Regions from separate parts of the Shewanella acanthi genome, predicted to be linked through region 1. Evidence: riboswitches for the same ligand, from Rfam matches in the RefSeq annotation. Region 1 holds a riboswitch; the other holds the start of a gene.

Region 1 (4,431 bases):
CGCCTTCAATTAGCGCTTTGGTTGATTCGCAGTAAGCGGTCACTAACTCATCGAAGTGAATATTGCGAAAGCCGGGGTCGTTCACATCTGGGCTGATAGAGCAAGTGCGGTTAGTGGGCCCGAGCACTCCGGCCACGTAGCGCGGTTTGCCCGTGGCTTTTTCGATTTCATCACAGGCCTCGCGGGCAAGGCGGGCACCTTCACGGTTAATCTCGGCGGACAAGGACTGCATATCGTAGTCGGCCATGGCGATAGTGGTGGCGTTAAAGGTATTGGTTTCAATGATATCGGCACCGGCATTGAGGTAGTCGATATGAATTTGCTTGATGATCTGCGGCTGAGTGAGCACTAACAAATCGTTATTGCCCTTCACATCGGTATGCCAATCCTTGAAGCGCTCGCCGCGATAATCCGCTTCCTCTAGCTTGTAGCCTTGGATCATAGTACCCATGGCACCGTCTAGGATAAGAATACGTTGCTCAAGCTGATTACGAATGTCAGCCAGGATTTGGCCAGCTTTTGCTCTCGGTATCGCCATAAATTATTACCTTTACTACAGCTAGATTATGTCTAAAAGTCGCCACCCTATGTGGAGTGCAACCTACTTTCGCCTTCGATGATTCTAATATTTATCGCTAATTTTATTAGCTTTTTGTTTTATGTTGTCACTACATCGCCTGATGCTTGCAGTGGCAATTCAGTTTAAACTCATTTGGACATTTAAACGTATAGACGTCCATAATACGCGACATGGGTTTATCAGGGCAAGGCTAAATCAAAGTCTAAGGTGAAGTTGATCATCTAGGGGACTTTGGGCTTGGCTGTAATGGCACCGCATCGGTTTTTAAGTATTCGAATTGCAATGGCAGTGTACCCGATTGCGGGCGCTGCTAGAAAGAAGTGGTTGTAAGCGTTGATTGTCAGTGAAGCAGGGGAGTGTCGATGAAGCGAGTGAGATTATTACTGCTGCGCCACGGTGAATGTGAGGGCGGGGCAATTTTAAGGGGGCGAACCGATGTGTCGCTCACTAAGAACGGCTGGCAGCAGATGGCTGCGGCAGTGGCCAAACATTCCGAGTTTGCTATTGATACTTGTCATGCAATCTATAGCTCGCCCCTAAGACGCTGCGCCGATTTTGCTAAGCAATTTAAGGATAAACTCTCCCTTGTCGATGGACTTAAGGAGGCGGATTTTGGTGACTGGGATGGCCAAAGCTTCGATGCCTTATATCAGGAATGTGGTGACATGCTTGATGCCTATTGGCAAAATCCGTGGGCGATAGCGCCGCCCAATGGCGAGAGCATGGCGCAATTTGAAGCGCGTGTCGATGCTGCTATCGATAGCATCTTAGATAATGTTTTTGAAAACAGCTTTATGGCATTAACCCAATCAAAACAAGCTAATGAATCTCAATTGGCAGCGCAAATGCAAAGCGAGCATATCTGGGTGATTACCCATGGCGGTGTGATTCGGCATTTAATGGCACGCGCCTTAGGTGCGGTGAGGGTGGCGGGATTCTATAGGCAATTATCGCTGCCCTATGGTGCTCTGGTGACCATTGAAGTCTTGCAAGAGGCAAATGGCACGCGTTACTGGCAATTAGAGTGGCCAACTTCTTCTACTTAGCACCAAGTCTCTAGCTCCTATAACCTAGCATCTAGCACTTAGTCTTGAGGAGATGATGAATTATTTAACTGTAATTTAAGTTTTAAACAGCATTGCCTAAACGGCAGGATATAGGATAATGCTAGCCCCAGATAGCTGAATGGATAGTGAAAACGCCACTATACCGTACAACTATCGCAGAGTTAGGTGTTGGGAATTTAACCTAAATGGCGAGCGCCACAGCTTAAGTTAAATCAACCCAAACATAATAGGGAATCGGGAAGCTCAACTGCCTGCCCGAACTGTGCCCGCAACTGTGAGGGGTGAATTTCACCTCGAGTCAGGAGACCTGCCTAATTCTGTTATCGCTGCGTGCAGCTTTAATTCTCGAGCGGGTAACTCGGGGGAGCAGAAGATGATATCAACGCCAGTTGTGCTGTTAGCCTGCAAGATGCAGGTTGCGGCGGTCTATTTTATGGGGGCAAGCCTTAAGTGAAGCCTGCTCCATCTATCGGTATGCCAGAGGCTGTTAAGCCTTCGTCTGAGCCAACGCCAATCTCACTCGCCCTCAATGTGCAGCAATTAAGCTGGCGTCACGATGACAAGGCTATTTTATCTCAGGTGAGTTTTACCCTTAATCAGGGTGAAATGCTCGGCTTGATAGGTCCTAACGGTGCGGGAAAGTCTAGCCTGCTACGCTGTCTGTACCGTTTTATCCAACCAACGGAGGGGAGTATCAGCCTTTTCGGTCAGGATATTGGACTATTTTCCCCTAAGACTTTTGCCCGTCAGGTGGCTGTGGTGCAGCAAGATACACCCCATTACTTCGAGATGAGCGCCGCGCAAATTGTTGCCATGGGCCTCACGCCGCACAAGGGCATGTTCGAGAGTCATTCCCACATCGATACCGACAGAGTGAATCAGGCTCTGGCTAAAGTGGGATTAAGCCATAAGAGCAATCAACAATACGAGCGTTTATCGGGCGGTGAAAAACAGCGCGCACTGATTGCCCGCGCTATAGTGCAGCAGCCTAAATTGCTGATTTTAGATGAGCCCACCAACCACTTAGATGTGCGATATCAAATTCAAATTCTGACCTTAGTGCGCAGCCTTGGCATCAGCGTCATTGCTTCTATCCATGACTTAAATCTTGCCAGCGCCCTGTGCGATAGCCTGTTGCTGTTAGACAAGGGCGAAGTCGTGGCTAAGGGGGCGCCTAAACAAGTGTTAACCGAGGCCAGTATTGATGAGGTGTTTGGCATTAAGGCGCGAGTGACGACCCATCCAGACCATGGAAATCCACAAATTAACTATTACTACGGTGTGACAAATAGCGATGATAACACTCGGCGGTCAGAGTCATCTGGGAATAACCCTAGGGAAGTTTGCGGGGGTAATCAATGAGACAGTCGTTTAAATATGCCATGGGGCAACTACTTGCACCGATTCTCACCCCCTTGGGAGCCCAGCAGTGGCTTATCTTGGGATTGGTGGTCTTTGCCCTTATTACCCCGATTGCGGCGGCAAGTTTTGGTGCGGCAAGCTCAGGCTTTGTGGATGTGCTGCATGTATTTATCAGTAAATTCAATCAACTTTTCTCATCCGAGATTCAGCCTGTCACCCGCTCAATGCTCGATAGAATCGTGTTTGAGCTGCGTCTGCCGCGTATTCTGTTGGCCTTTGTTGCTGGCGCAGGCCTGTCACTTGCTGGCAGTGTGTTGCAAACCGTGACTCGTAATCCCTTGGCCGATCCTTACCTGTTTGGGATTAGTTCGGGGGCATCCTTTGGCGCAGTGGTGATGTTGACCCTGTTTTCTCCATTGGGCAATCTCGATACCAGTATCAGTGAAGGATTGTTCAGCGGCGCCCTCGGCGGCTCATTTGGTGTGCATACACTGCTGTGGTTTAGTTTACCGCTAGGCGCCTTTATTGGCGCCAGTTTGTCTGTGTTGATTGTGTTAGCACTTTCTGGTCTTGGGCTTAACAGTCAAGTCGAACGCATGTTGCTCTCGGGCGTTGCCACCTCTTTTATGTTTGGCGCTCTGACCAGTTTATTGCTGTATTTTGCTAGCCCGCAGGCCACTGCCTCGGTGCTGTTTTGGAGCCTGGGCAGTTTTGCCAAGGCCAGTTGGTCTTTACTGTTATTACCTGCACTTGTCATTGGTACCAGTTTAGTTGTTATTCTGGCCTATAAACGGCAGATCCTCGCCCTGCAGGCGGGGGATGAAACCGCCCATACCTTAGGGGTGAACGTGCCTAAACTTAGGCTCAATATGTTACTGCTGTGCTCACTCATCACCGCCATACTAGTGGCTACCTGCGGTGGTATTGGCTTTGTGGGTTTGATGGTGCCCCATACGGTGCGGATGTTATTCCCAGGCCGTCAGCCGATAGTGTTAACGGCACTGATTGGCGGGTTATTTATGGTATGGGTCGATGTGCTGGCGCGCTGTTTATTAGGCAATCAGGAATTACCCGTGGGCATTATTACCGCCGCGATCGGTAGTTTTTTCTTTTTGCTGATCCTGCGTCGTCGCAGGGTATCCATCTGATAAGGTTTGTGCAATGTCTAACGTAGAAGTGTTATTTCAGATTACGCCTGTTAGTCATCTTAACGATGGTGTTATAGCGCAGAAAATCGATTTGAAAACTAAACCCCAGGGCTCACTTGGCAAACTTGAATCCCTTGCACTGCAAATTGCCCGTATTCAAGGAGCTGAATGCCTAAAGATTAACGCTCCAACCATGCTGGTCTTCGCAGGTGACCATGGCATAGCCCGCGAAGGCATTTCAATTGCGCCGAGTGAAGTCACTGCGCAAATGGTG
Region 2 (4,431 bases), 200 kb from region 1:
GGTTCTATCGCCTTAGAAACTGGCCGTGTATTCAACCTTGTTATTATTTCTGCTCTTAAGGGGGCTGGTGATGTTGCCTTCCCTGTACGAGTTGGCTTATTCAGTATGTGGGGGATAGGGGTACTTTCTGCTTGGCTGTTTGGTTTGCATTTGGGCTACGGGGTATTGGCTGCCTGGCTTGCCGTGGCTGCCGATGAATGGATACGAGGACTGATTATGGTGCGTCGCTGGCGCTCTGGCAGTTGGCAACGTTTCACTCGCATTCCAACGGCGCCTAAGCTTGAAATGGCGTAAGCCTTTTACCAAACACTGTGTACCGTTTCGCCGAAAGTTCTATACTGGAATGTGCCATCAGGCCACCTAAGGTGGCCTTTTTGTTAGTTTCGTCCTAAATATGCAAAATATTCTGAACAAAGAACTGAAGAATTGCGCTATTACTGCAGCAAGCAGCTTTTTTTTGGTATAGAATGCGCTCCCAAAATTCGGCGGCTACCTCACTCCTGCGCCTGTTAGGACTTTGTTAGGGGAATGCTGTTCTCGTGTTTTGGACGCCGAACATACCTTACTAGGTCAAAGCATCGCTTTACTGCCTAACATAACTAAATAAGATGGGGACGGTGTCATGTCAGAAAAGTATTTTATTACCGCGCAACAACTGCTCGAAGATTCATTTTTATTGGCTTCGCAGGTTTATGAAAGTGGCTTTCGTCCACAATTCATCGTAGGTATTTGGCGTGGCGGCGCTCCAATCGGTATCGCGGTTCAAGAATTCTTCGACTTCAAGAAAGTCGAAACCGACCATATCGCAGTACGTACTTCTTCCTATTACGGCATAGGTACCGACAAGCAAAGCAAAGAAATCAAAGTGCACGGTCTGCACTATATCATTGAAAATGCTAACGCCAGTGACAGCTTGCTGATCGTCGACGACGTGTTCGATTCGGGACGTAGCATCCATGCATTGAAAGAAAAATTAAGCCAGCTGATGCGCTTAAACATGCCACATGATATCCGTATCGCTTGCCCATATTACAAGCCAAAGAACACTGCGGTGCCGTTAAAACCCGATTACTATATCCATGCCTCTGAGGATTGGTTGGTGTTCCCACACGAAGTGACTGGTTTGACGCCTGAGGAAATTGCCGAGGGCAAAGGCGATCTGAAGAACATTCAGCACCTGTTTAAGTAATCCCAAGGGATTAATGAAGTTGCGTAAATGCCTGCCTGAGTGTACCGCGCTTGGCAGGCATTTTTATTGCCCATTTTATCTAAGTCATTTCTTTGTTTAGCTTATTTCGTTAGGTCCTATGCCACTTTATGTGCGATATGGCATTCATTACAAATAACCCAATTTAATTCAGGACAAAGTCTTCAGTTGGCATAAACTTGTAGCAGAGCCGATTTTGCGAGGAATTTTTTCTCGCAATCTCTCTTTCTTCGCCGAAATCAAGTAAACTGCGCTCCTTTTGTTTTATGATGAGCGCTTGTACCGCTTGATAAGACAAACGTGGTAAGCATCATTTAGGAAATAGAGCAGAATGAGCAAGGGTAAAAAGTACGATTTTCGCGTAACCCAAACTGAAACCGGTTGGAAGACTGAAATCACCCGTCGTATGACATCGACTAAAACTGTCGTGTCTAAGAGCCATGATGGTTTTGCGACCGAGGCAGAAGCACAAGCTTGGGGTCAAACCGAGCTTCAAGTGTTTGTTAGCACTTTAGCCGAGCGCAACAAGCGTCGCGACGAGAAGCAAGCTAAAGCAAAATTAGCAGCGGCATTGGCGGCAGAAGCTGCGACCGATGGCGACGATTTTGACGATGAAGATGACGAATTCGACGAAGAATAAGTCTATAGCCAGGTGATCTCCACCTTTGGCTCCACAAAAAAGCAGCTTGAGTAGCTGCTTTTTTGTTAGTTTTTATAGGGCATTATTGTTTAGCTCATCTTTTACTGAGTGTTTTCATTATCCAATTTGGCTCAAAAACACTTAACTTGTCTGCATTCGTGGACATTTATCCATATAGACGTCTATAATGCGCGACTTTGGTGCTATGATATAGGCCAAATCACAGGTTTTTTCGCAGCTAATTCTGGTATGCGCCTGTGTTATGTTCGTCAACCTTCTGTGGTGCTTACGTTAAGACGTAAGATAATCGGGAAGCCAGTGAAAGTCTGGCACTGCCCCCGCAACGGTAAATGGTGAGAGACTGCCGCTTTCAGAGTGGTGCCAATGACGGCGCTGCGATGTGAATGTAAAAAAGGTGAGTCTTGCATCGAAGCGTAAGCGTCGATATAGCCAAAGTCCGGAGACCGGCCCTAAAGGTGTTTTTGAGATTTCGGTGGGCAGATCTCAAAACGCGATAAATCAGTTTATTGAGACTGATAATTCAATATCGTGGCGTTAATGCCCCGTTTTCCTTGCAGGAGTTAAAGGTAAAATGGGAACCAAACCAACTAAAATCGCGCTGCTTCTTGGCAGTCTTTCCACTCTGGCATTAAGTGCACCCCAAGCCCTTGCCGACGAGCTCGAAGCTTCAAAAATCGACGAACATTTAGTCGTTATTGGCCGCGCCGACACGCTGCCATTGAACATTGCCGCCAATGTGAATGTCATCGACTCGGCTGACATTGAAATGAGCGGCGCGACGAGTCTTACCGAAGTGCTTCGTGGCCAGAGCGGGATTCAAGTTTCGGATAACAACGTCGGCACCAGCTATGCTATGCGCGGTTTTAGTGCCAGTACGGCGGTGAATAACACGCTGATTTTACTCGATGGTCGCCGCCTGAATAATATCGATATTGCGGCCCCGAGTCTGAATGCGATTCCACTCAATCTTATCGAACGTATTGAAATATTATCCGGCAGCGCCGGCGTGCTCTACGGCGACCAAGCGGTGGGCGGGGTGATTAATATTGTCACTAGGTCCCCTGAAAATACGGCTGGCAGTGTGCAGTTATCGGGCGGCAGCTTTAATACCTATGAAGGCCGCGGCGATATCTCTGGCGCAATTAATGACAACTGGCATTACTATCTCAGCGCTAATTACAATCAGGGCGATAACTACCGCGATCATAATGCTAACGAAACCGGTTCTATCCTAGGCCGCATTCAATATAAAACCGCAACTGATATGTTTATGGTCGAGAGCAGTTATTACGACGATGACCGTGAGAATCCAGGTTCTTTAACCGAGGATGAATTTAAGCAAGACCCACGTTTTTCATGGAATAGCAGCGAGTACGTGCACCAGATGACCACGGCGCTGCGCTCGGCATACCAGCATCAGCTCAACCAACATTGGTCGCTGCAGGCCGATGTGGATTACAGCGACACCTTAGTCACTTCCCTAAACTGGGGAACAAACAGCCGTAACACCCGTTCATTACTGATGTTTAGCCCAAAAGCCGTAGGTCATTACACCACGCGTCAGGGCGAGCTTAATCTGGTGACTGGCCTTGATATCAGTCGTGGCAAGGCGGAATTTCACAGCTCGGCGCGTAGTAATGAACAGCGGCTACAAAGTGTCTATCTACAGGCGACAGTGCCGCTTAGCCAAACACTCAATTACGTGGTGGGCGGACGTTACGCTGAAGTGAGTGATGAGCTTGTCGATGGCGCGGCTTATCCTAATGGTATCGATTTAGATGAAGATGCCAGCGCCCTAGAATTTGGCCTTAACTATCGTCCTAACGCCGAGCAGCGATTCTATATTCGTTACGATCAAAATTTCCGCTTTGCCAAAGTAGATGAACAGGCCTATACCCCAAGCGATGTCTATGGACTTAAACCCCAGACAGGTGAATCCTATGAAGCGGGTTGGGATTGGATTGGTCAAAGCCAAACCCTAAAGCTGAGTTTGTATCAATTGGATCTTAAGGATGAAATTGTCTTCGATCCGAGTGCCAATACACCCACGGGGGGGACGTTCCTTGGGGCTAATGTGAATGCCGATGCATCTCGCCGTTACGGTGCGAGTGTGGATTGGGATTGGCAACTTGCTAACGCTTGGTTAGTCGGACTCGAATACCACTATGTGGATGCCGAATTTACCGCTGGGCTTAACGATGGCAACAAGCTTTCTTGGGTGGCGGAGCATTCTGGTCGTGGCTATTTGAGCCTTGATTTTGCTGAGCATTTCCAACTGTTTACCGAGGCAGTGTATACCGGTGAGCGTTTTATCGAGGGTGATAATGCCAATGAGGGGCAAAAACTCGGTGGTTATGTGCTTGCAAATGCCGCCGTTAATTATCAGCGTGATGCTTGGCAGGCGAGTTTGAGAGTCGATAACTTGCTGGATAAGGACTATGTTAGCTCAGGTTACTTTGGTGGCGATTGGGGAGACAGCTATTACTCTGGCCGTGGCCGCGATGTGCGTCTGACACTCGGTTATCGCTTCTAAAATCTGCACCATCGATTAGCCACTCATCAT

Evidence for each region. A riboswitch is a leader RNA that binds a small molecule or an ion and turns the genes downstream of it on or off. The one in region 1 is predicted to bind cobalamin.
Region 2: it holds a riboswitch for cobalamin, as region 1 does, so the genes downstream of both, K0H61_RS14615 (TonB-dependent receptor) here and K0H61_RS13860 (ABC transporter ATP-binding protein) in region 1, are expected to answer to the same signal.

What each region holds. Positions count from the first base shown of each region.
Region 1 covers NZ_CP080413.1:3,208,552-3,212,982, reverse strand. Annotated here, with positions in the region: gene metH (methionine synthase) at 1-538, opposite strand, end outside; gene K0H61_RS13865 (histidine phosphatase family protein) at 943-1,626, shown strand; cobalamin riboswitch at 1,794-1,976, shown strand; gene K0H61_RS13860 (ABC transporter ATP-binding protein) at 2,122-3,009, shown strand; gene K0H61_RS13855 (FecCD family ABC transporter permease) at 3,006-4,157, shown strand; gene cobT (nicotinate-nucleotide--dimethylbenzimidazole phosphoribosyltransferase) at 4,171-4,431, shown strand, end outside.
Region 2 covers NZ_CP080413.1:3,410,787-3,415,217, reverse strand. Annotated here, with positions in the region: gene K0H61_RS14630 (MATE family efflux transporter) at 1-294, shown strand, start outside; gene K0H61_RS14625 (phosphoribosyltransferase) at 623-1,189, shown strand; gene K0H61_RS14620 (DUF3622 domain-containing protein) at 1,539-1,847, shown strand; cobalamin riboswitch at 2,111-2,334, shown strand; gene K0H61_RS14615 (TonB-dependent receptor) at 2,440-4,401, shown strand.